Regions from separate parts of the Exiguobacterium sp. QJM3NY_9 genome, predicted to be linked through region 2. Evidence: predicted binding sites of a transcription regulator. Region 2 holds the regulator's gene; each other region holds the start of a gene.
The links. The regulator Rex, encoded in region 2, represses fermentation and respiration genes when NADH is low (regulators of the CRP and FNR family bind a similar motif). The targets are predictions, from matches to a motif close to TTGTGAAATATTTCACAA.
Positions count from the first base shown of each region.

Region 1: the regulator Rex is predicted to act here: its motif matches at 7,699-7,716, upstream of pflB (formate C-acetyltransferase).
Region 3: the regulator Rex is predicted to act here: its motif matches at 4,283-4,300, upstream of cydD (thiol reductant ABC exporter subunit CydD).

Region 1 covers NZ_CM149679.1:662,967-673,655, reverse strand. Annotated here, with positions in the region: gene AC0VYQ_RS03305 (ABC-F family ATP-binding cassette domain-containing protein) at 1-1,334, shown strand, start outside; gene AC0VYQ_RS03300 (diguanylate cyclase domain-containing protein) at 1,487-3,328, shown strand; gene AC0VYQ_RS03295 (diguanylate cyclase domain-containing protein) at 3,341-5,131, shown strand; gene AC0VYQ_RS03290 (hypothetical protein) at 5,190-5,834, opposite strand; gene AC0VYQ_RS03285 (DEAD/DEAH box helicase) at 5,831-7,003, opposite strand; gene AC0VYQ_RS03280 (hypothetical protein) at 7,032-7,463, opposite strand; gene pflB (formate C-acetyltransferase) at 7,811-10,060, shown strand; gene pflA (pyruvate formate-lyase-activating protein) at 10,085-10,689, shown strand, end outside.
Region 2 covers NZ_CM149679.1:2,774,259-2,784,947, reverse strand. Annotated here, with positions in the region: gene AC0VYQ_RS14155 (flavodoxin domain-containing protein) at 1-264, opposite strand, end outside; gene AC0VYQ_RS14150 (winged helix-turn-helix transcriptional regulator) at 381-701, opposite strand; gene AC0VYQ_RS14145 (DoxX family protein) at 883-1,281, shown strand; gene AC0VYQ_RS14140 (flavin reductase family protein) at 1,300-1,893, shown strand; gene AC0VYQ_RS14135 (hypothetical protein) at 2,011-2,160, shown strand; gene AC0VYQ_RS14130 (hypothetical protein) at 2,391-2,783, opposite strand; gene AC0VYQ_RS14125 (ABC-F family ATP-binding cassette domain-containing protein) at 2,783-4,684, opposite strand; gene AC0VYQ_RS14120 (redox-sensing transcriptional repressor Rex) at 4,853-5,512, shown strand; gene AC0VYQ_RS14115 (twin-arginine translocase TatA/TatE family subunit) at 5,512-5,715, shown strand; gene tatC (twin-arginine translocase subunit TatC) at 5,723-6,502, shown strand; tRNA gene AC0VYQ_RS14105 (tRNA-Ala) at 6,610-6,682, shown strand; gene AC0VYQ_RS14100 (hypothetical protein) at 6,854-7,012, shown strand; gene AC0VYQ_RS14095 (hypothetical protein) at 7,114-7,593, shown strand; gene AC0VYQ_RS14090 (hypothetical protein) at 7,598-8,065, shown strand; gene AC0VYQ_RS14085 (hypothetical protein) at 8,092-8,568, shown strand; gene AC0VYQ_RS14080 (hypothetical protein) at 8,583-9,068, shown strand; gene AC0VYQ_RS14075 (FecCD family ABC transporter permease) at 9,295-10,302, opposite strand; gene AC0VYQ_RS14070 (FecCD family ABC transporter permease) at 10,299-10,689, opposite strand, start outside.
Region 3 covers NZ_CM149679.1:186,347-197,035, reverse strand. Annotated here, with positions in the region: gene AC0VYQ_RS01130 (cyclase) at 1-91, opposite strand, end outside; gene AC0VYQ_RS01125 (hypothetical protein) at 242-745, shown strand; gene cydC (thiol reductant ABC exporter subunit CydC) at 805-2,520, opposite strand; gene cydD (thiol reductant ABC exporter subunit CydD) at 2,517-4,247, opposite strand; gene AC0VYQ_RS01110 (Rrf2 family transcriptional regulator) at 4,459-4,941, shown strand; gene AC0VYQ_RS01105 (nuclear transport factor 2 family protein) at 4,956-5,339, shown strand; gene ypfJ (KPN_02809 family neutral zinc metallopeptidase) at 5,828-6,673, opposite strand; gene AC0VYQ_RS01095 (methyl-accepting chemotaxis protein) at 6,882-8,405, shown strand; gene AC0VYQ_RS01090 (MFS transporter) at 8,542-10,689, shown strand, end outside.

The DNA.
Region 1 (10,689 bases), 940 kb from region 2:
AACTCGATGCAGAAACGATCACTTGGCTCGAATCACAGATCAAGGAATACCGCGGAGCGATTCTGTTGATTACCCACGACCGTTATTTCTTGAATCGTGTCACGAATCACATGATGGAAATCGCCAACGGGACGGCCCATTTTTATGTCGGAAACTATGAGTCATTCCTTGAAAAGCGGGCTGAGCGCCGCGAACGGACTGCTTCAATGGAAGAGAAGCGCCAAAACATTTTACGCCGTGAACTCGCTTGGCTACGTCGTGGTGCAAAGGCACGGACGACAAAACAAAAGGCACGGATTCAGCGAGTCGATGCACTCCAAGAACTCTCTTATGAAGAAGAAGAAGCAACACTTGAAGTACAAGTCGGTTCGACACGACTCGGTAAAAAAGTCATCGAAGCAACGGAACTTGGTCATACATTTGGCGAACGAACATTGTTCGAATCATTTAGCTGGTTATTCGGTCGGAAGGAACGTTACGGCATCGTCGGTCGGAACGGGAGCGGGAAATCGACACTGTTGTCGATTTTAGCGAAGCAACTTGAACCGACACAAGGGGAAGTCGTGCACGGGGAAACGGTCAAAGTCGGGTTTTATGGACAGTTCGCCGAGTTCACGCACCCGGAACGTCGTGTCATCGATGAGGTCGAACGGATTGCCCAGGTAATCACGACACTTGATGGTCAAGAAATCACGGCGAGTCAGATGCTCGAACAGTTCTTATTCAAACCGGAAGCACAATATAAGCCGATTGGTAAATTATCCGGTGGCGAAAAGCGTCGACTCAAGTTATTGACGATCTTAATGGATGAACCAAACGTCTTATTCCTCGATGAGCCGACAAATGATTTAGATACGGAAACGCTATCAGTTCTTGAAGATTATCTCGAGTCCTTCCCCGGGACGGTCATTACGGTCAGTCATGACCGTTATTTCCTCGATCGAGTCGTCGACCGGTTACTTGCGTTCGAGAATAGTACGATCGTCTCTTATTATGGGCAATACACGGACTACCTGGAACAGCGTGAGGATGAGACACCTGAAGCAACTATCGTGACTGAGGTAAAAGAAGTGGTAGCTGCTCCAACGGACATCCCGAAAAAATTGTCTTATCAAGAACAACAAGACTGGACAACGATCGAGACACAGATTGAAGACGCGGAAGCTGCGCTTGAGCAACTCGAACAACAGCTCGCTTCGGCAGGTAGCAATATCGGACAAGTTAATGAACTCTATCAAAAGATTGAGCAAGGAAAAGCCCAACTCGATCAACTGATGGAATATTGGTCTTACTTGTCTGAGAAGATAGAGGCATACGAATCTTATAAAAAATAATTTGACTTTGATTTATTGTCTGTTTGACCGTATATTTTCCTTTCCGGAAAAATACGGTCTTTTTTTCTTATTTTTCAAGTACGTTTTTACCAAATTGAGGGTAATGACTTATATAGTTAAACTGTTACTTTGATTAGATAGGAGGTTTTCTCATGTCAAAAGCGTTCAAACGAATGACAGGAGGAATCGTCATTTATTTAATTATCTCGTATACCATCCTTCTTTTAATTCCAAACGCATTCGTCATACCCGCAGCCGTCTTTTCAAGCTTTGTCGGCTCTCTATTGATTACGATTGCCGCCATTTTATTTTATAGAAAAACACCTTCACCAGAACTTAAATGGATCCTCATTGCCGTAAGTGCTTATTTCATTGGAGACTTAGGTGGAGTTGTCAGTGGTTACTTTTCACTCAAGTCTGTCAATTTGAACGTCCTACTCGACTTTCCCTATACAATCCATCTCTTGACGATTACCATTTTTTTATTCCGTCTTTTAGATATTGAACATTTCCGTTCACAAAAGCTTTTAATTCTTGATTCATTGACACTGTTTACTGTCGCGATGATTGCTAGTTACTTGACGATTTTTAAATACATCCCCGAATATACAAGAACGTTCGCGGAGCAGCTCAGCTGGGATATCTATTCATTCTTGACCATTCTCCTGACTCTTTTCTTTTTCTTACTCTATGCTTCCGGTTTAAAGAAACCGGTCTCGTTGTTCGCTTTTAGTTTTTTGATGGGTGGAACATTTTTGTTAGGTATGATCAACTTTTTATTTTACAGCTTTTTATTGAACGATTTTACTTTTTACGCAATGCTTTTATTACCGCTCTATCCGTTGAGTAGCTATTTTTTCATTAGTTTCCTAGTAACTCGTCATTTACCGATCATCGCTAAACAACAATTATTGTTACTTCGGATTGAACAAATTCTTCGTCCTTCTTTTTCATACGTCTTACTATTACTGTTAATTACCTATGTCACGTTTTCACCTGTCACGACACGCTTCTACTTCATCACAATCGCGACCACTTTTTTACTGTTCTTAACGCGGCAACTTTTTTCTTATCGCGAAAATGTACGCCTTTTACGAGAAACGACTTCGCTACAAGAAAATTTGGAAACGATCGTTTCACAGAAAACGGAGCTTCTTCGGTTACGCGAACAAGAATTCAAGGCACTGTTTCTCTCCTATCCGCAAATGGTACTTGAAGTAAATCAAGCGAGTCACATTCTATCCGGAAATCCTGCAGCCATTCGAGAAGGATGGATGGAGAAGTCATTGAAAGACGAACAGGCCCGTCTTTTCAAACAAGTAATGGAGGCGCTACATGCCAATAAAGGGGTCCCTTCCTTATCAAAAACGTTTTATATCCCCCATGACGAAGAGGACCTCATCTACACGATGACGTCGATTTGTATAGCCGATCAAGAACGTGTCTTTATCATTTTATCCGACGTCACAGAAGATGTTCGCCAAGAACAATGGTTGGAGAAATTAGGAAATCACGACGCTTTGACCCGTTTGCCGAATCGACGCTTTTTTGAAGAACAATTGCAAACTCTCCTCCCTACCATACGACATGGATCGTTATTGTTTGTTGATTTAGATGGTTTTAAAGCTATCAATGATACGTACGGGCATGATGCTGGAGATTTATTACTTCAAGAAACCGCAGACCGGCTACAACAACTAATTCAAGGAGAAGAGCTTGTCGCCCGTTTAGGAGGAGACGAATTCATTTTATTCACCGTTCGAGACGAAGATGAGACGACTGCATTTGCGAGTAAGTTGCTCGCATCACTCAATGAGCCGTTTTATATTAAAGATCAAACGATGTCTGTCACACCGTCCATCGGAATTTCACTTTATCCGAGTGATGGAAAAAGTTCGAATGTCCTTTTGATCCGTGCAGACGAAGCCATGTATCACATTAAAAATACGAACAAAAATAATTTTCAGTTCGCGGCTCAACTAAAACGCAACTAGGAGGAAACGCATATGCAACGATCCCCCTACTTCATCAGATGGTTTCCTTCTCTACTAATCATCTCTTTGATTTTAATTCTCTATTCATACACGCAAGGCTCATTCATGAACCACCTTGTCGAACAAGTTCTAGAATACTTGTCGTTTCTTTTAATCGGACTTTTCATCCTCATCGCCTATAAAAAAGAACGTTCACTCGTCGTGCCAAAGCGAAAATTTTGGATTATCGCCTTCATCTCACTTATCTTCTCGCTAGCTGCTTCGATTTTTGAAACCATTAACTTATTCAGTAATACGCTGTCCTTTCCGAACAGTTATAGCTTAATTTGTTTCTCCATATCGCACTATATATTTTTAATCGGGCTTTTTTACCGGATTGCTTCGCAAAAGAGTTTTTCACAACACCTGCTTGCATTCATGGATGCTCTAATCATCGTCGTTTTTTTAGGACTTGCTGCTTTTCATACATTAAGCGAGCTGGCCGACCCGGCAGCTAGTACGTTCCCGTACGATATGATCGTCGTCCTCAACACTTCACTTGGATTGTTTGTTTTCTTCTACTTCTTTTTTGTTCAAGAAACACACTGGGTTTCCCGAACGACGTTATCTCTATTATTCTTGTCACTGTTCATCCGTGGTATGTATGAAGTATCTGCTGTATACTTTCCAGATTTCACGGAACAATATTTAGTCTTTTCTCCTATATTGATTCGCCTTGCCCAAAGTGCGGCAATCTTATGGCACCTTGATCACATCACTGAAGGGAAGCAAGCGTCTCCTGTCGTTCAGAGAACTTGGCTGCCTTTGCTCGCAATCCCACTATTTTTACATTATGTCATCGAACTCGAAGGTAAAAAGTTTGATGTATTCATCATCTTATTGTTACTAATCATTCGACAAATCATCATCGCTCGGCAGCATACGTTGCTCGTACAAAAGTTAAACGAGCGAAACGAACAGTTAGCCGAACGCATCGAACATCGGATCCGGCAAATCAAAGAAAGTGAGCAACAAGTCCTGCCACTGTTTTCAAGTCACCCTGATCCAATCATCCGCTTTGATCAAAACGAAACAGCGACGTATGCCAATCTTGCGGCTCAAGCAACGTTTAAGCTTTCTGCCTTATCCATCGAAGTACCTACTCACTCAGTCTTACATCTTCAGTCTTCCTTACAGCTTGATTCCAATCGTTATCTCGATGAATCCAATCGCCAATATGAATTAACAAAAATCCCTATCCACATCGCTTCAAAATCAGTTGGTCACTTTTTAGTCTTACACGACGTAACAGAACAAAAGGAGCGGCAACAACGGATTGAATACCACGCGTTTCATGATGTCTTGACTGGAATCGGCAACCGTCGTTCGCTCGAACGAACATTCCTATCATTGAAAAGTTCCGTAAACTATCTTGCTTTACTCGATTTAGATGGCTTCAAGCTAGTAAACGATACGTACGGACACGAAGCCGGCGATTACGTTTTAATTGAAGTCGCTCGCCGAATGGATCATGAACTTGAAGGCGATGAATCAATTTATAGACTAGGAGGCGATGAATTTGCATTACTGACTTCGGCTGAAGATGAATTCTCACTCCGGCGTCGTTGTAAACACTTCTTGCACCTATTACGTCGCCCTTATGTTTATAAAGGGCAAACGTTACATGTCTCGGCCAGCATCGGAGTCGCTCCTTTTTTCGAAAACGATGATTTAGAAAGTTGGCTGAAACATGCTGACCTCGCCATGTATCGCATCAAAAACCGTGAAAAAAATGACATTGCACTGTACCATCAAGATTTTTAAACGAACAAACGTCCATTCACCCTGCACTAGGGTTGAATGGACGTTTGTTTTTTTACTGTTATGCTTCAGGTCGTGGTGTAATGTTTCCCTCTTCGATATCGAGTAATAAGTCAATCAACTCTGCACAAAATTCAGGATACTGACGCAGTAATGCGTCGTCACCGACTTCATCGACAAAATCAGCTAAAAGAACACGCACTTCAGGTACAAGTGCCCGTGCAACCTTCATATAGGCGATTGCGAATCGCCATTTGCCTGAAATGTAGAGAAGTTTGCCGACTAACATATCGCCAACCGCAACGTCAATCTCTGTCAAATCGGTCTGATACGTTTGTTCCGACATGATGTCGAAGACGCCGTCTTCTTTTACAAGGAAAAGCGACGGAACAGGATCGGCCAGTCCTCTTAAGGCACGATACAGACTTTGAGACATATCTTCTTTGACTTGTTCTAAAAAACGACCATGCGGTGTTTTCCCTTGTTCATCGGTCTCATAAAAAATCGCCCAATCGACGAACAAGTCTCGGAATAACTCAGCATCTTTTAAATACCAACGTCCTTCCGTCGCGATTTCTTCGATAAATGCGACCCAATCGGTGCTTCGAGCAGTGGCTGCCTCTTGATATAAAGTTTTGAGCGCTGTGTTCATCTCTGCTTCGGATACAGTCGTCGGAAACGGGATAATCTTTCGCTCACTTTTCATCGCGTTGATCCTTTCCGGTGTGGTTTCGCCGGACTTTTAAGTGCTTCGGGTTCCATGACTTCACGTTTTGGAATCAATTCCCCGCCATAAATCTCCATTGGTTCAATTTCCACACCCATTTGTTTCGCTAATGTTTTCAGGTGTTTTAAATCATGATCCGTGACGAGCGCAAGGACCATACCTGACGCGTTCCCACGTCCTGTTCGACCTGAGCGGTGGACAAAATCATCAAGGGATTCCGGTAAATCATAATGCACGACATGCGTCACGGCATCAATGTCTAGACCGCGTGCAGCAAGACCGGTCGTGACGAGTAACGGAAACTCTCCCCGTTTATACGAACGTAACGTCTCCATCCGTTCTCTTTTCCCTTTTTCGGCATCTAAAATCCGGTATTTCAATGAAAACTTGCTTAATTCACCGTTTAACGGACCGAGGAATGAGCGGTTGTTAATAAACGTCAACACTTTAACTTGTTGCATATTAGACAAACGACGTAACATTTCCGGTTTCAGGCGACGGGATGTTTCGATGTAACCAAACTTGACTCGTGACGTCTCCGTTCGTTCGACTCGGATGACTTCCGGTTCGTTCGACAGTGTCCGTCCCCATTCTGCCGTCCGTTCAGGCAATGTTGCTGAAACGAGTGCTAACTGACGGTCACGAAGCGCACTGTTCGCGATTCGTGTCGCCGAGGCGCTCATTCCACTTTCGTAGATTTGATCAGCTTCATCTAAAACAATCAATTTCACTTTATGCATCTTCAACTTTTTCGAGTCAATCAATTCGACTAAACGTCCGGGTGTCCCGACAATGATTTGCGGCTTTTTCTTGAGACGCTCATATTGACGTTTTAACTCAACACCACCGATGAACGCACCTGACTTAATTCCACTTCCTTGAGCAAACAATTGGATGACTTGATGAATTTGCATGACCAGTTCTCGTGTCGGTGCCGTGATCGCGACTTGAACGTGTGGTTCATTCGGATCGATGCGCTCGAGGGCCGGAATGACATAAGCGAGCGTTTTCCCAGTTCCTGTCGGTGCTTCGACCAAAACATCTTTCCCCTCACGGATTAAAGGAATAGCTTGTTCTTGGACGGGCATCATTTGTTCAAAGCGTGCTCGTTCCCACGCTTCATTAATAAAAGGTTTCATAAAATTCATAACGTATCTTCTCCTACTCTCTTGTTCATCATTCGGTTACGTATTCAAAACGATCATCAGTTTCAGTTTTAATACCACGTAACGTCTGCGTATACTCATTTCCGGAATCGATTAACCGAATATGAAAAACGATTTCCGTCTCACTTTGTTGATCTGCACTTAACACTTCGAAACCTTGCGCCATTCGATCTTGCAACTCAACAGCAAGTGTTTCAAAACCAGCAAGTACTGGATAAGTTGCTCTGACATCGATTGGGCGTCGAACTAATCGTGCGAGGTACTTCTGGTCGTAACCGATAAAGTCCTCGAAATCAAAATCATCTTCAAACCGGAGCCAAAACCCGTCGTCTTCAAACTCGGTGATCATCCCGATCCGTTCTGTTCCTTCAGTTGATACTTTTAGGGAAACCCAGTCCCCTGTTCGATAGTCTGCTTGCTCTTTTAATGGCGAAAACTCCATTCACTCCACCTCCACGTTCTATATTCCCTTTTTCATTGTCAACGATACGTCCTAAAAATACAAGGTAGCGCCGCGTGACTTTTATCACACTAGCTTCTGTCTCTATCCATCCCACCGTAAATTAATGGTACAGCTACAGACAAAGCCTTTCATAGCAGTCGTTTTCTGTTTTTTGAACACGGGACACTAACTGATACAATTTACTGTGAAGTAAGTCATAGCAACACTTTTACATTTGTTAAAAGATTCACATATACGTAAAACCTCTACCTTGAATTGTTTGTTACACTATTCACATAAGAGATGTATCAAGAACCACTGACCTTACTAATGAAGGAGTGTTGATGATGTTACTTGAAAAAACACAAGCATGGCAACGATTCGAAGGTGGAGAATGGATGGAAAAGATTGATGTCGCTGATTTCATCCGACGCAATCGCTCAGAATACACAGGAGACGATCAGTTCCTCGCCGGTCCGACCGATGCAACCAACACGTTATGGCAACAAATCATGCAGTTGACAGAAGAAGAACGCATTCGTGGTGGCGTCTATGCCGTTGATGCTGCGACCCCATCCTCGATTCTTTCGCACGGCCCAGGTTATCTCAATCCTGAACTCGAAAAAATCGTGGGTCTACAGACCGATGAACCATTCAAACGTTCGATTCATCCGAACGGTGGTATCCGAATGGTCAACGATGCCTTAGAAGCGTACGGTTTTAAATCAGATGACACTGTTACACAGATTTTTAGCGAGTACCGTAAAACGCATAATCAAGGGGTTTTCGATGCGTATACGCCCGAAATGCGCGCTGCCCGTAAAGCCGGTATCATCACTGGACTTCCTGATGCTTACGGTCGCGGACGCATCATCGGTGACTACCGTCGCGTCGCTCTTTATGGAACAGCTCACCTCATTGCTGCAAGAAAAGCGGATTTGAAAGCACACGGTGGATTTTTATCAGAAGCGATGATTCGTGATCGCGAGGAGATGAACGAACAACTCCGCGCCCTTCATGAACTGACAGAACTCGGTAAACGTTACACATGTGACTTATCACGACCAGCTGAAACGGCCCAAGAAGCATTCCAGTGGGTCTATCTTGCTTATCTCGCAGCAATCAAAGAACAAAACGGAGCAGCGATGTCGCTCGGTCGCGTTTCGACCTTCCTTGATATTTATATCGAACGTGACTTGCAAACGGGTCGATTGACAGAAGAGAGCGCGCAAGAACTTGTCGACCACTTTGTGATGAAACTTCGAATCGTCAAGTTTCTTCGGACACCCGATTACAACGAACTCTTTTCCGGTGACCCGACGTGGGTAACAGAATCAATCGGCGGCATGAGTGAAGACGGTCGCTCGAACGTCACAAAAAGTTCGTTCCGCTTCTTGCAGACACTCGTCAACCTTGGTCCGGCACCTGAACCGAACTTAACCGTTTTATGGTCACCAAAACTTCCACGTGGTTTCAAAGAATTTTGTGCGAAGATGTCCATCCTGTCTAGTTCGATCCAATATGAAAATGATGACTTGATGCTTCCGATTTATGGTGATGATTACGGGATTGCTTGTTGTGTCTCAGCAATGAAAATCGGTAAACAAATGCAATTCTTCGGCGCCCGGGCGAACTTAGCAAAAGCCTTACTCTACACGTTGAACGGTGGCGTCGACGAAAAACTCAAAATTCAAGTCGCCCCTCCTTCCGACTTGATTTTAGATGACGTGCTCGATTATGAAACCGTCATGGCCGCCTATGATAAACAATTGGACTGGTTAGCTGAGCTCTATGTCAATACACTGAATGTCATTCACTTCATGCATGATAAATATAGTTATGAGCGCATTGAAATGGCACTCCACGATCCTGAAATTTTACGGACGATGGCTTGTGGGATTGCCGGATTATCCGTTGTCGCCGATAGTCTGTCAGCGATTCGTTATGCTAAAGTCACACCAATCCGAGATACGGATGGCATTACAGTCGACTTTAAAATCGAAGGCGATTTCCCGAAATTCGGAAATAACGATGATCGTGTCGATCAAATGGCCGTCGATCTCGTCGAACTCTTTATGGAAAAAATCCGGAAACATCCAACGTATCGTGATGCTTTACCAACCCAATCTGTTCTGACGATCACGTCAAACGTCGTGTACGGTAAAAAAACTGGGAATACCCCCGATGGTCGTCGCGCTGGCGAACCGTTCGCACCGGGAGCAAATCCAATGCACGGACGTGACACACGTGGTGCAGTCGCTGCGTTGACTTCTGTCGGCAAATTACCTTATGAGCATGCCTTAGATGGTATTTCCTACACGTTCTCAATCGTTCCGAAAGCACTCGGAAAAGATGAAACAACACGTATCAACAATACAGTCGGTCTACTTGACGGCTATATGGGCGGTACGACTACCCGTGGTCATCACTTAAACGTCAACGTGTTCGACCGCGCCACTTTACTCGATGCGATGGAGCATCCTGAACTTTATCCACAGTTGACGATTCGTGTATCGGGTTATGCCGTCAACTTCATTAAGTTGACACGCGAACAACAAATCGATGTCATCAACCGTACATTCCACGGTGCACTTTAACTTTTCTGAAAGGACTTGATCACTATGACTTACGGGACGGTTCACTCTGTCGAATCTTGTGGGACTGTCGATGGTCCCGGTATTCGCTTCATCGTCTTTACGCAAGGCTGCCCGCTGCGCTGCCAATATTGCCACAATGCGGACACCTGGGAATTCGGTTGTGGTCGAAAAGTATCACCGGAAGAAATCATCAAAGAAGCGAACAGCTATCGTTCCTTCTTTGACGCAACGGGTGGAGGGGTGACCTTCTCCGGTGGCGAACCGTTGGCTCAACCCGAGTTTTTAGAAGCCTCGCTGCGTGAAGCAAAACGAAACGGCTTGCATACCGTCATCGATACAGCAGGTTCGGTCGTCCCGAAAAACCTGGATCAAATCCTAGACTATACAGATCTCGTCTTACTCGATATCAAGCACATCGATGATGCGACGTGCCGGATTTTGACCGGGCGAAGTAACGTCAATACACTAGCCTTCGCAAAATTGCTCGCAGAACGAAACATTCCCGTCTGGATTCGCCATGTCCTTGTCCCCGGCGTGACGATGACGGAAACGTTTTTACGGCAAACAGGTGAATTCATTCGAACACTCGGAAATGTCGAACGGGTTGAAGTCCTCCCCTATCACCAATT
Region 2 (10,689 bases):
GGAACCAAAGGCAGCAGCCGGAATGACGATTGAACTGGCAGCGAGCTCATCGACGAAGTCTTCTGCTTCATAGGGGAGATCACCGTCGCCCCACGTGTAAGAGCCAAGCAGGACGGCGTCATACTGCGCTAAGTCACTTGGATATAGTTGATCGAGTTCTTCCGTCTGCACAAGGCAGCCGTTTTGCTCGAGTTCTGATTTAAGTAAGTGCATGATGTCTTCCGTATTGCCAGACATGCTGACGAAACCGATCATGATTTTCATGACATGACACATCCTTTCAAGAGTGGGGCACGTCTTCATTCTAATTGAAAATGATTCTCAATGCAAAAAGAATAAAAAAAGACACCACATGCCCAGCATGGATGTCTTCTTTTCAGTCAATCTTGTAACTCAGCCCATTCTTCGATCGAACGAATTACAGGCTCAAGCTGACGACCTTTGTCTGTCAAACTGTATTGAATTTTTATCGGACGTTCCGGAATGACGGTCCGGGCTACGATACCTTCCGCCTCAAGTTCCTTCATGCGTTCCGTTAACATACGACCAGAGAGCTCGGGAATCGCATCTTGAATTTCATTGAAACGACAGGTCTTCGTCAAGAGATGACGTAAAATCAAACCCGTCCACTTCTTGCCCAATATTTCAAAGGCATGTTCGACTTTCGGACAAAGGGCCGTCGGAATTAGTGTATTCTCCATCAGCGCTCATCCTTTCTTATATATGTAGTATACCCACTTTGATGCGAAAATACGAATTATTTTACTTATAGTAATAAAAATAACGAAAACAAATCTATTTACTTTTAGTAAGTAATAGTTTATTATCGATATTAAGTTACTAATAGTAATTAAAAAACATTAAGTAAAAGGAGTTTTATACATGATGGATTTAGGATTATTTCTGATTCGGTTGATTATCGGCTTAACATTTGCGGCACACGGAACACAAAAATTATTTGGATGGTTCGGTGGACATGGTATCGCAGGGACAGGCGGTTGGTTTGAGTCCATCGGGATGAAGCCAGGGAAAACACTTGCACTGATGGCAGGGATTGCTGAACTGGTCGGAGGATTATTATTCGCCGGTGGATTATTCCTGTGGATTGCAGCCCTCCTGATCATCGGTTCGATGATCGTCGCAATCGTCAAAGTGCATGGGACGAATGGTTACTGGGTGACACAAAACGGGTACGAATACAACATGGCACTGATCGTCATCGCCTTAGGCGTTGCGATGATCGGAGCTGGAGACTATTCACTCGCAGCACTTATCGGGTGATCGAAAAGGACGGTTTTTATGAAATTTGATGCAGCAGACTTAAGTCCAAAAGAAAACTATAAATTGTTGATCGGCAGCATCATTCCACGGCCCATCGCTTTCGTGACGACGAAAGGTGCAGATGGAGTCGTCAATGCAGCACCATTTTCCTTTTTCACGGTCGCCTCAAGCAACCCGCCACAACTGGTCATCGCCGTCCAGCAGACGGAGCAAGGGCAAAAGGATACCGCAAAAAACATCTTGCTGAATCAGGAATACGTCATCCATATCGTCAGTGAAGAAATCGTCGAGGCAGTCAATGAAACCGCGGCACCACTCGCATATGGTGAAAGTGAACTCGAACGGACGAATTTGACGTTAGTCGATAGTGATTTGATCGATGTTCCGGCTGTCGCGGAAGCGAAGATCCGCTTTGAACTGAAGTTGACGAATCATCTCGAACTCGAAGGGGCGAACCTCCTGATTGGAGAAATCGTCCGGTATCACGTCGCGGACGAACTCGTCGAGTCGTTCCGGATTGATCCGGATGGTTTAAAAGCGATCGCCCGTCTCGCAGGTAACGACTATGCGAAAGTCGGAGACATCTTTACAATTGCCCGACCGACGAGCTGAAGGCGGATTGACGAGTAGAACCAGTATTTTTTAGAAGCAAAAAGGCACGTCCCGAACGCGGGGCGTGCCTTCAGCGTATAGCCAAACTCTTATAAATCACGAAAATTCTACATGAGGATGCAATCAGTTCACGCTTCCCTGTCTCGCCTCGTCTTCAAAGCGGCAATCTTCCGCGCCGCTACAGCAGAGCTGCAGGGTCGCGACCGATTGCTTTTCGCTTTAAAAGCGATTCGAGACGGATTGCGCTCTAAACCGTCTGCAATCTAAAAAGCGTCACGTTTCGTTGACTCCTACGGGAAAAAGTGCGTTTTTAACGCGACTTGCCAGAGGCAGGCAAGACCCTGCTCGTTGTCCGCTAGGATCAAGGAGCAACGGCTTGCGCCTCGCCCGAGGTAATCAACGAAAACAGACGCTTGATTGTGATAGTACCTTGTCTACAGTCTAAAGGCACGTCCCGAACGCGGGACGTGCCTTTTTATGTCGGACAACTGAAGAAGTTACTCTGCATGGTGACGTTTTTCGTACTGGAAACCATCGAGTAGAAAAAAGAGAATCGCCAGTGCCCAAATCCCGAGACAGCTGATCAAAAAGGCGACGAGCGGTGACACGGCACCGTAATAGCTGATGATTAACGGGTCATTCAGTTCAACGAACATCTGGGTCGTCAGCAACGTACAGATTAATCCGGATAAGAGGCTGATGAAGAGACCACTCCACGTCTTAATCACGAGGCCGATCATGCACGAGATGAGGATGAACAACAGGACGACGGCATTAAAGGCATCCGGCCGGATGAAGGCCGACACGTAGTCGGCATACATCGGAACGAAATAGAGAACCCCGGACAATAACCCTTGAACGAGGTTGATGACATAGCTTTTCGAGCGCATTAGTGGAAACTCTCCCATCGTTCCATCAGTTCGAGGAGGTCCGTATCAATCTGATCCCGTTCTGCCGACAGCGCCGTCGCCTTCGGAATATCGTTGAAGACTTCCGGTTCGCAAAGCAGTTGTTCGATTTCAGTTGATCGAGTTTCCAGGCGTTCGATGTCTTGTTCGAGTTGTTCAAGCTGTTGTTTCTTTTTTCGTTCTTCTTTTTGCGCATCTTTGTCGATGCTTTTCGAAGCAGCGACTTTGATTGCTTTTTCTTCCTCTGCTTCGAGGCGGGCGATTTCTTCTTTCTCGGCCTTCTTCTCCATATAGTAAGAGTAGTCGCCGAGATAATCCGTCACACCTTCCGGGTTCATCTCGATGACGCGTGTCGCAACCCGGTCGATGAAGTAACGGTCGTGGGAGACGAACAGGAGCGTGCCTTCATAGTCGACAAGCGCGTTCTCAAGCACCATCTTCGAATCAAGATCGAGGTGATTGGTCGGCTCATCGAGAATGAGGACGTTCGTTTTGCGTAATTTTAACTTCGCGAGAGCGAGGCGTCCGCGCTCGCCGCCGGATAATTCATGAACGAGCTTGAAGACATCATCACCACTGAACAGGAATTGACCGAGGACGGACCGGACTTGTTGTTCCCGCATCAACGGCCACTCGTTCCAAATTTCATCGATGACCCGGTTGCGGTCGTTGAGCTCGGCTTGCTCCTGATCGTAGTAACCGACGGAAACGCCGGTCCCGAAACGATGTTCACCGAATAACGGTTTAATCCGGTTGACAAGAACTTTCAGTAACGTCGATTTTCCGATTCCGTTCGGACCAACGAGGGCGAGGGATTCGCCACGTTGTAAGCGGAACGTGATGCCTTTTGAGACGGCTTCTTCATAGCCGACCGCGAGTTGCGTGACTTGTAACACATCGTTCCCACTTTGTTTTTCAATCGGGAACGACAGGACGGTGCTGCGTTCATCCCCATCCGGACGATCAATCCGGTCGACTTTTTCAAGACGTTTGCGGACGCTTTGTGCGCGTTTCGTCGTCGTCGCCCGTGCGATGTTACGCTGGATGAAGTCTTGCATCTTCGCGATGTCTTCCTGTTGCTGTTCGAACTGCTTCATCTCTTGTTCATACAGTGCTGCCTTTTGTTCCAAGTACTTCGTGTAGTTGCCGGTAAACTTCCGGCAGACGTTGCGTGACAGTTCATAAACGACGTTGACGACCTGGTCGAGGAAATAACGATCGTGGGAGACGATCAAGACCGCTCCACGGTAACCAGCCAGGTAACTTTCGAGCCAAGAGAGTGTATCGATGTCGAGGTGGTTCGTCGGCTCGTCAAGAATCAACAGCTCAGGTGCCTGGAGCAACATCTTCGCCAGTGCGAGTCGCGTCCGTTGTCCACCGGATAGCGTCTGGATCCGGCGTGAATAATCGTCCGGATAAAAACGCATCCCGTGCAGGACGGAGCGGATGTTGGCTTCGAACTGATAACCGCCGGCGTCCGAGAAGTCATGTTGGGCCTGATCGTATGTTTTCAACAGACGGTCGTAAGCAACAGCATCATTCAAGATATGGTCCATCCCCATCTCAATCTCCATCCGACGGAGCGAACGTTCCTGCTCTTGCAGGTGCTCGAACACGGTCAACATTTCATTCCAGATCGTTTCATTCGACTCAAGACCACTGTCCTGGGCGAGGTAACCGATTTTCACTTCCTTACTCTTCATGATCTCACCAGAGTCATGACTGAGCTCTCCGGCGATGATTTTTAAAAGTGTCGATTTTCCGGCACCATTTCGTCCGACGAGCGCAATCCGGTCCCGCTCCTGCACTTCGAGTTTAATATTGTCTAAAATCGGCTCAACACCGAATGATTTTGATAGTTGGTTCACTTGTAAGAGAATCATAAAAACATCCATCCTTCCACCCTTTAGTCTATCATGAAAAAAACGCAGGAGTCCCGTGGAATATATTATTTGTTAGTCTATGTGAAGTGGTTTACAATCAAAGAGAATAGAATTCTTTGCATTGATTTGGGTGCCACGTCAGAACGTGGCCGAAGGGGGAACTGCAGTATGAATGGGCCAGACACAAAAATACCACAAGCGACGGCGAAACGACTGCCGTTATATTATCGTTTCATTCAGAGTCTTTATAACTCAGGCAAGCTGCGCGTCTCTTCAGCAGAGCTCAGTGAAGCGGTCAAAGTCGATTCAGCGACGATCCGCCGCGATTTTTCCTACTTTGGGGCGTTAGGGAAAAAAGGATACGGTTACAACGTACAACATCTATTGACGTTTTTCCGAAAGACACTGAATCAGGATGAAGTCACGAATGTGGCACTTGTCGGGGTCGGACATCTCGGAACGGCGTTTGCAAATTATAACTTTTTAAAGAATAATAGTACTCGGATAGTCGTTGCGTTTGATGCGGACGAAAACAAGGTCGGAACAACGACGCAAGACGTTCCTATCTATCATGTCTCTGACATGAAAGAGCAAATCGAAGCGAACAAGGTTGATGTCGCCATCTTGACGGTCCCATCCCAGTTCGCACAGTCAGTAGCGGATGAGTTAGTTGAGTATGGTGTGACCGGAATCCTGAACTTTACACCGGCGCGGTTGAACGTACCGGCCCACGTTCGGGTCCATCACATCGATTTGTCGATCGAGTTGCAGTCACTAGTTTATTTCATGAAGCATTATTCGCAATCAGCTGAAGGAGTGAAATCATAATGGAAAACTTAATCCCATTTACACTCGGTATTGGACCAGGAAGTATCGCTTTAATCGGTGCCGTCGCCTTGATCATCTTCGGACCGAAAAAGTTACCGGAGCTCGGTCGTGCTGCCGGTCAGACGTTAAAAGAGTTCAAGAGTGCGACAAACGGCATCATGGACGATGATAAAGACAAAAAGGATGAATCGAAAGAGAAGTGATTAAATTATGGCGATTGATCAAGAACAGAGTGTGACATCGCATCTAGACGAATTGCGAAAGCGGATCGTCTGGTCACTCATCATCGTCGTCGTCTTGTTCGCCGCGGCCTTTCCGCTCGTCCGACCGCTCGTGCGTTTTCTGCAGTCGGACCTGAAAGAGCTCGGCATCGGATTGAATGCCTTTAATGTGGCCGATCCCCTGATGTTGTACTTGAATTTAGCGTTCATCATCGCGGTCGTCCTGGCTTCACCATTTTGGATGTACCAGCTATGGGCGTTCATCCGACCCGGTTTATTCGAACAGGAACAAAAAGCGACCTTGACGTATATTCCGGTCACGTTTTTCTTATTTTTGTCCGGAATCGCGTTCTCTTATTTTTGGTTACTTCCGTTTCTACTCAAAGTATCGACGGAACTTGGGCAAGAGCTCGGCATCGAGCAAGTCATCGGGGTCGAAAACTATTTCAGTTTCTTAATCCGGCTGACGATTCCGTTCGGTATCTTGTTCCAACTGCCGGTCGTGACGATGTTCTTGACCCGTCTTGGACTCGTGACGCCATTGTTCATGCGGAAAAATCGGAAATATGCGTACTTTGCGCTGTTTGTCATCGCGGCTTTAATCTCACCACCGGATGTGACGTCACATCTGATGATTTCGGTACCGTTGTTCGTCCTCTATGAAATCAGCATCATGATTTCAGCCCGGACGTACAAAAAAGTACTGATTCTTGAGCAACAAGCGGAGCTTGAACGGCAAGCGGATTTGATGCGTGAGTTGAATAAGTAACAGTCTCCTCTCGGTCGTTTCGGCGACGGAGAGGTTTTTGTTTGGAAGCGCTCTTTTTATATTGAAAAAGTGAATCGATATGGTTTATACTGATTACAAGAATATGAGGGGGCTTAGCTCAGCTGGGAGAGCGTTTGGCTGGCAGCCAAAAGGTCGTCGGTTCGAGCCCGATAGTCTCCATATGTACATCACTTGGCATTTGCCGAGTGGTGTTTTTTGTTATAGTGGTGGCGGCAAAACAGAAGCTTACAGCCTGGATGATGTTGATGAACCGATTGAAGTCGTTTTCTGTGTTTATCCTTTTGAGGGAATGGGAAATTTCTTAATAGGTAATCAAGAGGGGGAAGCATTATGAATCCATTTACGACGTTAATTGCCTTCATCGTCGGCTGTCTTGTTCTGTATCTCGGAATCCGTGATAAGAACGGTTGGTTGATTGGTGTCGCACTGATTCCGTTAGCAATTGTTGCGTATAGCGTCATCTATCTCATCATTCAAGTTTCAGCCTAGAAACTCCTTTTTTAAGGAAGTTTCTTTTTTTTTGAAACATAACTGGTAAACTGTAAGTATATGACAGTATAGACAGTTGAAACGAGGGAGGGCATTTCAGGATGGAACAAACGCTCCGAGAGGAACGATTACAGGCGTTGACGGTTGCTTATATCGAAAAAAATCAATTGCAGAATAAAAGTTGGATCATCGCTGCCTTGATGGCGACAGCAGGAACGTTTACGGAAATCTTCAGCACGACCATGTATTTGAGTCTGTTACCGCTTGTCTTTCTCGTGTTTGATCTCCCGTTTCGACTCGAAAAACGAAAAATCCTGGCGCGCTATCTCTCAAGCGACCAAGTGACGAACCAATCGTTGCTGTGGCTCGGGACTCAATTCGTCCTGTACGGTTCGCTGTACACCGTGATACTTGAGACGAAAGAGATGTCGATCTGGAAAATTGCCCTTTCGATGCTGATCATCCTCGCACCGGTCTATTACGTTACGGACTGGTTGTTTAAAAAGATTGCCCGGTCAGGCGATCCCGACTTCGTCAGTGATAAAGAAATTCATGCGAATGTCAAAGAAGTGGAGGAGTGACAGGGTGAGTACATTGATTGAAAAAAATACACGGCTCCAGCTGTTGGCAGCGCCGATTAAGAAAGTCCAGATGGGGGTGTTAATTCCCTTACTTTTGATTGGAGTCCTGTTTTGGTTCATCCCGAGCTTGCGACAAACGGGTTTATTTACAACGTTCGCACTCTCTTTACTGGCGTTAGGTGCTGCAGTGAGAGAAGTCATTCGCCTACAGGTTTTAAAGCAACGCCTCGCGAAGGACGTCTATAAAAAGACGGTCTTGAAAGTGGCACGTGTGTCGATGATCGGTTCGTTCATCCCGATCCTTCCACATTATGTGGGGACTGTTTTTCCACAATACGCCGGTATTTCTTTTACGGTCTTTCTTATGTCGATCATCGTCGCCTATTTGATTGTGTCCCGATTGAACAAACAAGCGAAACAATTAGATCCGGCATTCGTCACGATGCGTGAGATTGAGCGTTACCGTAAGTAAGCGAAACACACAAGAGGAGTGAACGGATGAGAAACACTTTAAGCACGTATCAAAAATGGACAAAAATCAGCCGGCAAATCCGGACGTATGTAATTGCGGGCGTATTTTTTGCGGTGCTGCTCTTCTCCGGAAGCGGGCACCTGACGGATTCAGCAGTTGGATTTTTGATTCTTACGCCGTTACTCGCCTATAATGGCATGCAGCGAGTGATCCAATCCGTTCTGTTAGTTCGGTCGAAGGTACAGGCGCGACCACTTGGTCTGCTGTTCGGTGGGATCACTTTGCTCGAAGCGGTCTTTATTGCGGGTGCCGCAGTTGTCGCCCCACACCTTGGACAGTGGGGCTATCTGTTTCCGCTAATGTTGTGGATTTCAGGGATGCTGCAATTTCAAAAGTGGACGGACCGGACGGTAACGAAGCTCGATAAAATGGATTTGCTTGAGATACCGGACCGAAAAGGAATCGAACACTGTCATCCGACGGGGGAAGGAATCAGGATGTAACGAGGAGGAAGACGATGGATAACATACAACACGAGCGGAAAATGGATTATATCCGATTTTCAAAACGGGCACGTTACATTCAAACGGCATTGTTTGGACTGGTATTGTTTACATTTCTTTTTTTAGCGGACGACTGGCACCTGACGGAATCATCGTTTCAGTACTTTTTGCTAGTCCCTTTGTTGTCCTATCAATGGATCGTCCGATTTTTGAAATACCGGTATTTCAAGAAGCGGTTTGACGGGCTTGAGGTCTGGGATCATCTCGGACTACCGTATATATTGATCAGTATCATCGAAGTACTGGTCGTCGTCCTGGGGCAAATCATCACGCCCTACGTAGCGCGTCCCGAATACATCGGACCGTTCCTTGTCTTTTTCCTAACGGTGCTGTCATTGGACCGGATTGTTGATAAACGGATTAAACGACTCGATCCGACACACTTATCGGAACAGGAATTGATCCGGGCGGAACGGGAAGAAAAACGAATCAAATATTAAAAACTGTTTTTTGCAAAAGGAGTCGAGGTCAGAAGAATGGCAAATCTAATCATCACAGTGATACTTTTTACATTGATTACAGTCGTTATCGTTTCTGTAGTCACGTTAGTAGTGAAAAAAATTAAGAAATAAGTCGACTTGAATGTTGATTTCTAAACGAAAGAAGGAGCGGACTCGAAATCCACTCCTTCTTTCGTTTTCATTTTTTTCGGTGACACGTGGATTGTTATTTCTTTGACAGCAAATAAATGAAGTAAGGAGCACCGATGATCGCAACGACGATTCCTGCCGGGATGCCTTGCGGGTCAGCGATGTTCCGACCAATCGTATCGGCGAGGACGAGTAACCATCCGCCAATCAAGACGGCGATCGGTAAGAACAGTTGATGCCTTGGTCCGACGAGGGCGCGCGCGATATGGGGCGCCATCAAACCGATGAAGGCGATCCCGCCTGTTACAGAAACGGCGGATGCAGCGAGTGCGACAGCGGCGAGTAACAGTTGGATGCGCTCCTTTTCAATCGCGACGCCGACGCCGATCGCAACCGGTTCATTCAGCGCCAGCAGATTGAGTTTGTTTGCTTTATAAAACGTAAACGGTACGAGAATAAGCAGCCAAGGCAATAACGCGTAGACGAATGTCCAGTCCGTTCCCCAGATGTTCCCGGCGAGCCATTTGGCGATGAAGTCGACCTTCTCGCGGCGCGCGGATGAAATCAGGACGACCATGATGCCGGATAACGCCATCGAGAATCCGACCCCGGTCAAAATCAGACGAATCGGTTGCAGGCCACGGACACGGTCATACGATAAGGCATAAATGGCAATCGCTGTGATCAATGCCCCGATGAAGGCAGCAACTGGTAACCCATAGATGAACGCACCGACATCGACCGGGAAGTAAAGGAAGAAGGCGGCGATGGCGACACCAGCACCTGTATTGATACCGATGATGCCGGGATCTGCGAGTTCGTTGCGGGTGATGCCCTGAAGAATCGCACCGGATAAGGCGAGTGCCATGCCGGCGAGTACCGTGATTAAAATCCGCGGCAGGCGGAGTGAGAACAAAACAAACTCTTCTTTGAACGAGCCTTGACCGAACAGTGTCGGCAGAAGCCGGTCGTACGAGAGGGAGGCGGGCCCAAGCCCGATACTGATGATGATCGTTCCGAGCAATAACAGACTAAAGACGATAAAGATCAACCGCTGACGGCGGCGGAGCGATGTTTCAATCATGAGAACGCACGACCTCCTTTGCGGACGATGAGTAAGAAGAACGGCAGTCCGAGCATCGAGACGATTGCAACGACCGGTGTTTCGTATGGAGCATACAGTGTCCGGCCAATCGTGTCCGCGAGTAACATGAACGTTGCACCGAAGACGGCGGTCATCGGGAGGATGAAGCGGTAATCGGTGCCGACGATTGCGCGGACGATGTGCGGAATCATCAAGCCGATGAATGCCATGTTACCGACTAAAGCAACGGCGGCCCCGGCGAGCAGGATGACGACGACGTAGAGTACACCTTTAATCCGGGTGATGTTTTGCCCGAGCCCGAGTGCGACTTCTTCTGATAAGCTTAAAATCGTTAATTGACGTGAGAAGATCATCGCAATCGCGATG
Region 3 (10,689 bases), 460 kb from region 2:
ACAAAAAACAGACCTGTGATGACTCGGAATAATAATGCGTATATGAAACCAGCTGCTCCCCGACTGCGATTGTTTCGTGACGGATATCCATTGAACTCCCCCTTTTTAATTTTCCTTACTTTACCATCGATACATCATAAGGTCCATTAAAATTCCATTTCCATTCTGTAAGAAAACGGTCACCTGGCACTGACGATTCTTTTGTACACTGAATCCATCACATATCCTCTGGAGGTGCAGAATGGATTCAAAACGAAATGATGGGGTGATTGCTGTCGGTCTCCTGTGCGTCGAAGCCGGTCTTTTTGGTTTCGGTCATGCGATGTCCGTTTCACCTGAAGTCAGTTCCGGTAACGGCAATCCGGCCATTTTATTGGCAATGCTGTTAATCTTCTTATTCGTCACCAGCGTCCGTTCCGTCATCCGTTTCCTGCACCGTCTTCAAGTCCGTCCACCCGGATTGACGATTTTGCTGCTGCTCAGCGGGAGTTCCGTGCTGTTCGGTTCAATCTATCAAATCCATCACTACCGGACGTACCGGGCTGACTTGATTGATCATTTGATGCATCGCGAAGGAGCGACACGTGATTTAGAATACATTCGCTCGATCACATCCGTCTTCGACATCCACATGAATGATCAGACTTTCAATAGTACGACTTTTTTCATCTTCACTTGTGCCATCCTCCTCGTCAGTAGCTCGTTCCTGCTCCTCCATCACTGGTGGCTCAACGTACCCCGTTAAACCACACGAAAAAACAGGATCCGCTGGCGCCGTTCGTGGCACAAGTGGATCCTGTTTGTTTAACGTGCGATTTGATCCGGCGTAAAGACGGATTGTTCGACTTGTTTTAATGCGTAGAAGGCACCTTGTCGGTTCATCAACTCATCATATGTTCCGACTTCCATGACTTGTCCCTGTTCCATGACGACGATTTGATCCATCTGTTCAAGGCCTGCGAGACGATGGCTGACGAGTAGCACGGTTGCGTCTGTCGCACGTGCGAACAGTTGACGTAAAATCATTTGTTCCGTCAAGGCATCGACGGACGATGTCGGTTCATCCAGCAAGTAAAGCGGTGCTTCGCGTAAGAAAATCCGGGCAATCGCGAGGCGTTGTTTTTCGCCTCCCGATAGATTTTCTCCTTTCTCGAGCACCTTGTCAGCCAGACTAAACGTCAAATCAACCTGCCGCAACGCCAATTCCATCGCTTCATCCGTCGCTTCTTCATGTGCGAGCTGCAAGTTTTCACGAATCGTTCCGTAAAAGAAATGATTCTGTTGCAGAACGACATTCGTTTGTCGCCACAAGGCTTCCGGATCGATTTCTTCTCCACGGACACCAGCAATCGTGATTCCGTCTACTGGATACATTCGGAGCAACAGTTGAAGCAAGGTCGATTTTCCGGAGCCACTCGCGCCGACGATCGCCGTCTTCGATCCACGGGGGAACGTCACGCTGACGTCACGGAGGACGGGCCGGACTTCACCCGGAAATGAAAACGTGACGTCCGTTGCCGTAAGCATCGGGGCAGCGTCCAGTTCAAACGGAGGATATGTCGGCATGACTTCGTCCGTTACGACGTCATCGAGCCGCCGTGCAGCATGGCGGCTATCTTCGAAGAAGCCGGGTAAAATCGCCATCGGTGCCGCATTTTCGAATACCGTCAGTGATGTCATGACGAGCAACGCAAGGAACACACCATCGAGTTGACCATCCGCGACGAGGTAAGCGCCCAGTCCGAGGACGAGCCATGAGATGACTAACGTCACCAGTGTATTGAGCGCCAGGTTCGAGACGGCATGCAGTCCGTTTCGCCGTTCTTCTGCAACATAGCGGGCTGCGACTTCGTTCAGTTCCGTCTCTTTGTTCGCGAGTTGCTGATAGATTTTTAAGTCACGGTAGCCTTGGAACAACTCTGTCACTTCCGTCGAGAGTTCCCCGCGCCGCGCGCGAACGGTCCGCGCGAAACGCTGTTCCCGGTAAGCGAACCAGCCCGGGATGATGAATCCCGTCAATAACAGTCCGAACACGAGGACGAGCGCGACGCTCAGTGAGAAGAAGCTGACAAAAAAGATCGTACACAGAAAGACGAGGACGAGAATGATCGGCGGATAGACGACACGTAAAAACGTGTTCTGCAGACTCTCGACATCGCCGACGATTCGCGCGAGTAAGTCACCGCTCCGGTACTTCGCGAAGATGCCCGGCGCAAGCGGTTCGAGCCGTTTGTAAAACGTCGTCCGTAAATCACTCAAAATCGTAAACGTTGCCCGGTGCGAGTAATAACGCTCCGCATACCGACTGACGGCACGCGTCAGGCTTGATATTTTTTGCAAGGCAATCAGTACAGCGAGTGTTTGAATCGGTGGCAACAGTGCCGCCTTCGAAATCAGGAAGCCGCTTGCTGCAAACAGACCCACCGCCGTGACGCCGGCAAGAACACCAAAGACAATCGAGAGGACGATATCCCGTTTCTGGTGCAGCATCAATCGAAAAATACCCATCAATTCCTTCATCGTGTTTCCTCCCCTCGTTGGACGGCACGCATCCGTGCGTATTCCGAATCCCGTGCGAGTAACGCCTCATGTGTGCCTTGGTCGACGATCCGGCCGGCCTCTAAAATGACGATGTTGTCCGACTGTTCGATCGTATGCAGACGGTGTGCGACCGTGATGACGGTCGCCGTCCGTCCGAGTTCCTGGATTGCCTGCTGTAACAGGTGTTCCGTCTTGACGTCGAGTCCCGTCGTCGGTTCATCGAACAGGATGACGTTCGGTCGTTTTAAGAAGGCACGGGCGAGTGCGACCCGTTGTTTTTCGCCACCCGATAGACCGCGCCCCCCTTCACCGATTCCGGTGTCGAGCCCGTCCGGTAAACTCGCAATCAGTTCCCCGAGTCCTGCGGCAGCTGCCGCACGCTCGATGTCTGTCCGCGTCGCCTCCCGTAATTCACCAATGGCGATGTTGTCGGCGAGTGTCCCCGCATACAGGTAAGGATGCTGCGAGATATAGCTGAGCTGTTCAAACCAGCTCGTTTCCGTGATTTGTGCGCGTGGCTGACCATTCAGGAGCACTTCGCCGTTCTTTGGATCGGCCAGTCCCGCGAGTAACTGCAGGACGGTCGACTTCCCGGCACCACTTCGTCCGATCAAGGCGACTTTTTGGTACGGTTCGATGCGCAGCGTGACGTCGGTCAGTGCAAACCGCTCATCCTGATACGTAAAGTCCACGTTTTTTAATTCAATCCGCGGTGGTGTCGCGGACTTTAATTCAACCGTTCCGAACGTTACGCCCCGGTCGTCTTGCGTCAGTTCAGACGCAATCTGTTTCGCCGCCGCAACACTGCCCCGTCCGGTATGGAACGCAGCCCCCATCTCTTTTAAGGCCAAATAATACTCCGGTGCAAGCACGAGCATCAAGAAGGCTGGAACAAAGGTGATGCTTTGGAAGAGAATCAACCGGAGACTGACCTCAAGGGCAATCATCCCCATGCTGAGCATCGAGATGAACTCAAGCATCAACGACGACAAGAAGGCAAGCTTCAGAACGGTCAAGGTCGCATCGCGGAAGTCGAGACTGCTCCGTTCGATGACGTCCTGCTGTGCTTTCGCGCGACCAAACAACTTTAACGTCGTGATGCCTTGCAGCGTATCGAGGAAGGTTCCGGAGAACGCCGTCATCTTCTCGAGCTGTGTATCGGCACGTTTTTGTGTCATGATTCCGATGACGATGTAGAACAGTGGAATGAATGGTGCCGTGATCATCATGACGAGTCCCGTAATCCAGTCATAACTGAATGCTGCGATCAGCACCATCAAGGGAACGATCGACGTCTGGATGACTTTCGGCAAGTATTGGCTGTAATAGCTGTCCATCTCATCGACTGCGTCAAGCAATACACTGACCTTTTGTCCCGACTGACCTTGCGACATCACTTCGACGGAACTCGTCGTATACTTCGCGACGAGCGCCTGGCGTATGTCTTGTTTGACACGCGCTGCGAGGACCGTCCCGAGCCGCCCGTTCCAGTAGGTAACAGCGACCCGTAACATCAGCATGAGCAGTAAGATACCGAGTAGCGGAACAATTGCCGCAAAGGCGTCCCCTTGGAGAAAAATGCGGTCGACGATGATGACGATCAAGTACGATTGACCGATGACCGCAATCCCCATCAGGACAGCCGCCAGCATCAATTGCAACATGATCGTACGTGGAATCGAGATGATTCCTTTAAGTGGATTCATATAAAAACGCCCCTTCACAAATTGTGAACGACTTTTAGTGAATATTTTCACATATCGTACATTCAGTATACCGAATCCTTCGTTTAGTTGCCATGAGAATGCCGCTCCAAAGGTGTGACGGTTTTGTGAGAAGCGTTTTACTCGACAAAATTGCTAACGTCCACTATTATAGACAATAGTTATCCACGTTATACAGAAAGGGCGAATTACCATGCAAATGAAAACCGGAGTCGAACAATCCGTCTACGCGATGCTGTTACTGACCTTTTTGCCGGAGAAAGGACTTTTACCCGGTGAGTTCATCAGTCAGCAGCTCGGCGCGTCACCGACGTACTTTCAAAAACTATTACGTAAACTCGTCAGTGCCGACCTCCTCTTGTCTGTCCCGGGGGTCAAAGGCGGTTTCCGACTGAATCAACCTTCCGATCGGATTCGTATCTTTGACGTCTACGAAGCCATCGAAGGAAAACAATCCCTTTATGCTTCAAGTGGTGTCTTTGAGGACTTGATGGGCATCAAAGAACAGAATGTCCGCCTCTTATCGAACTTGATGACGGAAGCGGAAGACGCTTGGCAATCGACCTTAAAACGTGAAACGATCGGGTCGCTCCGACAGGAAATCGACCGGAACTGTCCCCCTGACCACTTAACGACATTGCAAGCCTTGATTGAACAACAAATGATTCGCAACTAAAAGGAGACTTACGCATGACTACACTTGACCGCTACTTTGACTTATTTGACGCTTCCCGGACTGATGAACAGGCTTTTAGTGACCTCATTTCACTCTTTTCGGACGACATCACGTTCGTCCTGAATGGACAGGAACAACACGGGATCGACGCCTGGAAAAACTTCGTCCGGCTGGTCTTCACTGCCAACCAGGACATCAAACACATGTATGAAGCCTGGCTTCCGTCAGCAGATGGTGATACATTCGAGACACGCTGGGCCGTCTGCGGCAAACGGGCTGATGGAACGGTCTTCACGCAAGAGGGAACGGACATCGCCCGCCTTGATGCGGACGGTAAAATCGTCTACCTCGCCAATGTGCCGGATGATGCGAAGATGTTCAACAATTACAACGACTAACAAAAAGAGAGACCGTTCTCCACTCGGAACGGTCTCTTCAGACTGTAGACAACGTGCTATCGGGAGATAAAGCGTCTTTTTTCGTTGCTTTCCTCAGGCGAGGCACAAGCCGCTGCTCCTTGGATCCTAGCGGACAATGAGCAGGGTCTTGCCTGCCTCTGGCAAGTCGCGTTAAAAACGCACTTTTCCTGTAGGAGTCAACGAAACGTGACGCTTTTTAGGTAATACCGTGACGGAAAGCCGGACGTGCAGGCGGTTTAGAGCGCCGCGATTCGTCTCGAATCGCTTTTAAAGCGAAAAGCAATCGGTCGCGACCCTGCAGCTTTGCTGTAGCGGCGTGACCGATTGCCGCTTTGAAGACGAGGCGAGACAAGGAAGCGCGAACGGATTGCCTCTCAATATCACATGTTCAAGCTTCATAAGAGTTTATCTACCCACTGAAAAGACCGTTCCCCCATTCGGAACGGTCTCTTTTTGAAGTCATCCGCTTATAAGTTTGCTGCTTCGAACGTGTCGCCACCTTCAATCGTTCCGTTATCAAAACCTTTTTGGAACCAGCTTTTCCGTTGTTTCGATGTCCCGTGCGTAAAGCTTTCCGGCACGACGTATCCTTGACCTTTTTTCTGAAGTGTATCGTCACCGACGGCATTTGCAGCACCAAGCGCTTCTTCAAGGTCGCCTTCTTCCAACAAGTTCTCCCCTTGCGCGTGATGTGCCCACACGCCGGCATAATAATCCGCCTGCAGTTCGAACCGGACGAGGTATTTATTGAATTTCTCTTCGCTCATCTTTTGACGGAGCGGCATGATCTCATCTGACGTCCCGAGTAACGTCTGGACGTGATGACCGACTTCGTGGGCAATGACGTAAGCCATCGCAAAGTCGCCAGGCGCCCCGTACTTAGTTTGTAATTCATCATAAAAACTTAAATCAATGTATAATTTCTGATCACCCGGACAATAAAAAGGACCGACCGATTTCCCGGCTTGCCCACACGCTGAACTGACTTGGTCGGTATAAAGGACAAGTGTCGGTTCTTTGTATGTCATCCCGTCTTGTTTAAACTCCTTCGTCCAGACACGTTCCGTATCGGCGAGCACGACCGAGACAAAATCGGCGGCTTCTTTTTCTTTCGCTGTTTCTTGATAGCCTGAGTTCGTCCCGCTTTCTGAACCGGATAAATCCCCAAGCAAATCAGCAGGATTCCCACCCATCAACGTCACGACGATCAAGATGATGATGCCAAGTCCACCTCCGATTCCAGCAATTCCTTTCCCACCCATTCCCCGGCGGTCTTCTACGTTTGAACTTCGTTCTCTTCCCTTCCACTTCATGCGGCTTCCTCCTACCAATTTCGATGTTTTTATATACCCGTTCAGGCATTTATTCATGCCACGTTCTTTTAGAAAAATAATGGATGTGCATCTAACTTTTTTTCCAGTCAACAAACACATGCGTGCAACCGATAGTCTTGATACGCCTACAAAAACAGGACTTTGTCTTTGTTTTAGTTTTAACTAGAAATCGGAGGAACTTTATTTTATGAAACGTCATCAACTCATGCTTGGCATCACGTCTCTTATCGTCGTTTTATCTTTAATCGTCCATGGACTCCACCGCTTCACAACGTTTGGAGAAGGCTACTCCCTTTTACAGGGAAAAGGACCAGCCGCGTCGCTCGCTACGTTAACGGTCGTCGCGCTGATTCCTGTCTTTTTTCTCTTTGCAGTTGTTATCCTGTACCGGCTTAATCCCCAAAGCAAACAGGTCGCCATCCTCTTGACACTGACGCTGACATTCGCAAGCATGTCAATCATCGCCGGTGGAGAGGGTCTCGTCGAATATCACTTCTCGATTTTCATGGTCCTGGCATTGATTGCCTATTTCCGGCGAATCGACTTGATTTTAATCAGCACGGTGTTATTTGCGATTCAGCATCTTGCCGGATTCTTTTTTGCACCGACGCTACTGTGCGGAACGACCGGGTATCCGTTTAGTTTGTTGCTGATTCATGCGGTGTTCTTAGTTTTAACGAGCAGTGCCCTGATCATTCAAGTATTCGTTCAAAATCGTGAACGCCACGCGGCGCACGCACGGGAAACGGAAGCAAACACGCTAATCACGAACGTCAGTCAACAAATCGAAGCACTGGTCGGTCATTTAAAAACGAATACGACACACTTGAAGCAAGCTGCTGCAAACTCGGTTGTCGTCACAGATCAGATTGCTGCTGCCATCGAACCGATTGTCGACTCTGCCGACGGTCAATATCAATCGATGCAACATGGAACGAATCAGTTACAGCAAGTCAATCAAGCAATCGCGACGATTCAAACACAGATGGCGACGACGGCAGACACAGCCGTCCACATGACAGCCACCGCACGTGAAGGAAATGAAGAGATGCAGTCGATGGAACGCCGGGTCGAAGGAATGGTCGAAGCGACGAACCGCTTAAACGATTCCGTCGAGACGATGACAGGACGCTCCGATCAAATCCAGACGATTCTCGCGAGTCTTGAAGCAATTGCCGGGCAAACGAACTTACTTGCACTCAATGCAGCGATTGAAGCTGCGCGAGCCGGTGAAGCGGGACGCGGCTTCGCCGTCGTTGCGACCGAAGTCGGGCATCTCGCCGTCCAGTCACGAAGCTATGCCAATGAAGTGACGGAAGTGTTAGAGGCTCTTGTCGAAGACACAAACCAAATCAAGGCAACGGCCCGAGCGTATGCCGAGACGTTGACGGAAAACCGTCAGATGACGAAACGTGTCGGTCAGACCTTCGCTGATATTACAGGAATGATTCAAGATGTCGAACAGCATATTCGCTCGATTCAAACAGCACGCCAAGGTGTCGGTACGCAAATGCTTGAAATCGGTGAACGCATGGATACGACACGTGTCGCTTCACTTGAAGTGCGTCGTGGAATCGAATCGACAGCTGCAGGACTCGAAGAACAGGCTGGTGTCCAACACGAATTTGAAACGATGACCGATTCACTCAATCAAATGACCGATTCGCTCGAACAACTCGTTGATGAACTGACGAACCACGTCGAATCCTAACAGTCAGGTTCCTCCCATAGGCGGAGGAACCTGATGTGCTTTTTTATTAAAATTAAATGAACAAACTCTAGGATTCTCTTGTCTGGACCCCGAATAACTAACTAAGACTGACCTTTTTAAAGAGAGGAGTTCTTGAATGCAGACTTCACGAAAACAGCTGATGGATTCCTTGAAGCGATTCGGACGGACGTACTGGAAAGATGCCATCGTTTTATCAAGTGTTCTACTTGTTATCTTCTTATATGGCGCTGCCCTCTTCCAACCAGGGATGGTCGTCTTTAGTGATTTGTCGTTTGGTTTATCCTCCAATCGTTATTTAGAGGAAATCTTCGGTGCCTGGAACAATCGTTGGAGTACGACGACGTTGCTGAACGTCGCTCGTCTCATCTATATTTTTCCGTTTTACCTGTTAAGTTTACTGTTCGGTGCTTCGGGACCGATTTTGATTAAATCATTCATTTTTGGACTCTTAATCGTTTCCGCTGTATCGATGTTCGCTTTCACGAAACGACTGCACTCCGTCTACGTCTCACCTCATTTTTCTTTCTTATCGCTCGTTGCATTCGGTATCGCCGCACTCTTTTACGCCTTGAACCCTTGGGTCATCACCCGGATTCAACACATCTACCTATTATGTGGCTATTCGGTTTTCCCACTCGCCTTACTGTTATTCTTCAACATTTTCGACCCAAAGTTTCGTGAACAATTGAATCCGAAGTTCACTTTGTCAGATCGTCTGTCGCGGCGGACCTGGATTGACATCGTCGGACTAGCCGTCGTGTTTGCTTTTATGGCGGCTGGCATTCATTACTTTTTCTTTTCATTGATTTACATGGGCATCATGGTCGGACTGATTTTTTTAAAGACGTATTGGGCGCATCGAAGAGAAGGAATTCTCAAACCGTTAATCGGTTTCTATGTCCGATCCACACTCGCTTTTTCGATGATTTTCCTGTTGTTTAATTCCTATTGGTTCTTAATGTACGTCGGCTCAATTTTGACAGGTTCACAAGCATCGCAACACAATATCAACGTATCTGATACCTTGATGTTGTTCAGTCGCCACTCCTCCTGGTCAAACGTTCTCTATTTGACGAGCTATTGGTGGCCGATGTTCGACTTAACGACGTTACCGATCAGCTTTTGGCTTGGCGGCGGTATTATTTTATTGCTCGTTCTGCTCGGGGCGCTCGTCTCCTATCGGCAACCAATCTTACTGTTCTTCACTGGACTTAGCATTCCGTTAATCGTCTTTGCGACCGGGACACATGAGCAGGTCGCAGACTTTTTTGTTTTATTCGTCACGAAAACGCCACTCATCGGTGCGATGTTCCGTGACCCGAACAAGCTCGTCGGGTTGCTGATGGTCAGCTATAGCCTTTTGCTTGCCTCTAGTCTCGCGACGATTTTTAATCGTCCATCAAAAACCTTGCCACTTGCGCTTTACCGGACGTTCGCAATCGGCATTACTGTCATTGCGCTCAGTCTATTCTTTCTCCCGTATCGCGCGGTCTATATGGAAGGCTTTTATCATCCTGTGAAGATGCCACAAGAATATTCTGCTGTTCAAGAACTGATTGACGGAAAGTGGCTCCAGTTTCCGATTGCTGACGAAATGACACAACCAGGTACAGGTGTCGCGACGCCAACGTGGAACAAAAACCCGAATCCTGACGGAGAGGTCAAGGCGACAGGCGACGTTCAAGTATATGGTTCGCAGACCGATACCGTCTTCCATCACGAAGGTGCCTCCCCGACCGTCGGCTATATGATGACGTTCATGCAATATTTACTCGACACAGGACGATCCGACCAGGCAGGACAAATCGCTAAGGCCTTTGGTCTGAATCAGTTCGCTTATCGGACGGAATACTCCGGGATGGCTGAACGCCAAGCCTTCAACAAAGAAATCTTGGCAACACAACACGATCTTTTAGCGACGAAACAAGTCGGGTTGTTTACTTTATTCGATTTAATCGAACCACTCGGGACACGAACCGTCCCACAGTTGATTTTGACACCGTACGGACTCGAACGGTCCGTCACCTACTCGACACTCGATGACTACTCGCTTGGTGCACAGTCGATTTTATTTGCGACACAAGCCCATCAAGATGGACTATCGTGGCTGAAACAAGATGACATCATCGAGATGGCTGAAGAAAACGATCTTTTGCTGAGCCAAGTCCCGGATGCATATTTTTGGAAACCGTTCGACGCAATCGATTCGGCCAATTCGTTTTTGAACTGGGGAAAAACATTTTTAGCGAACAGTGATTGGCGC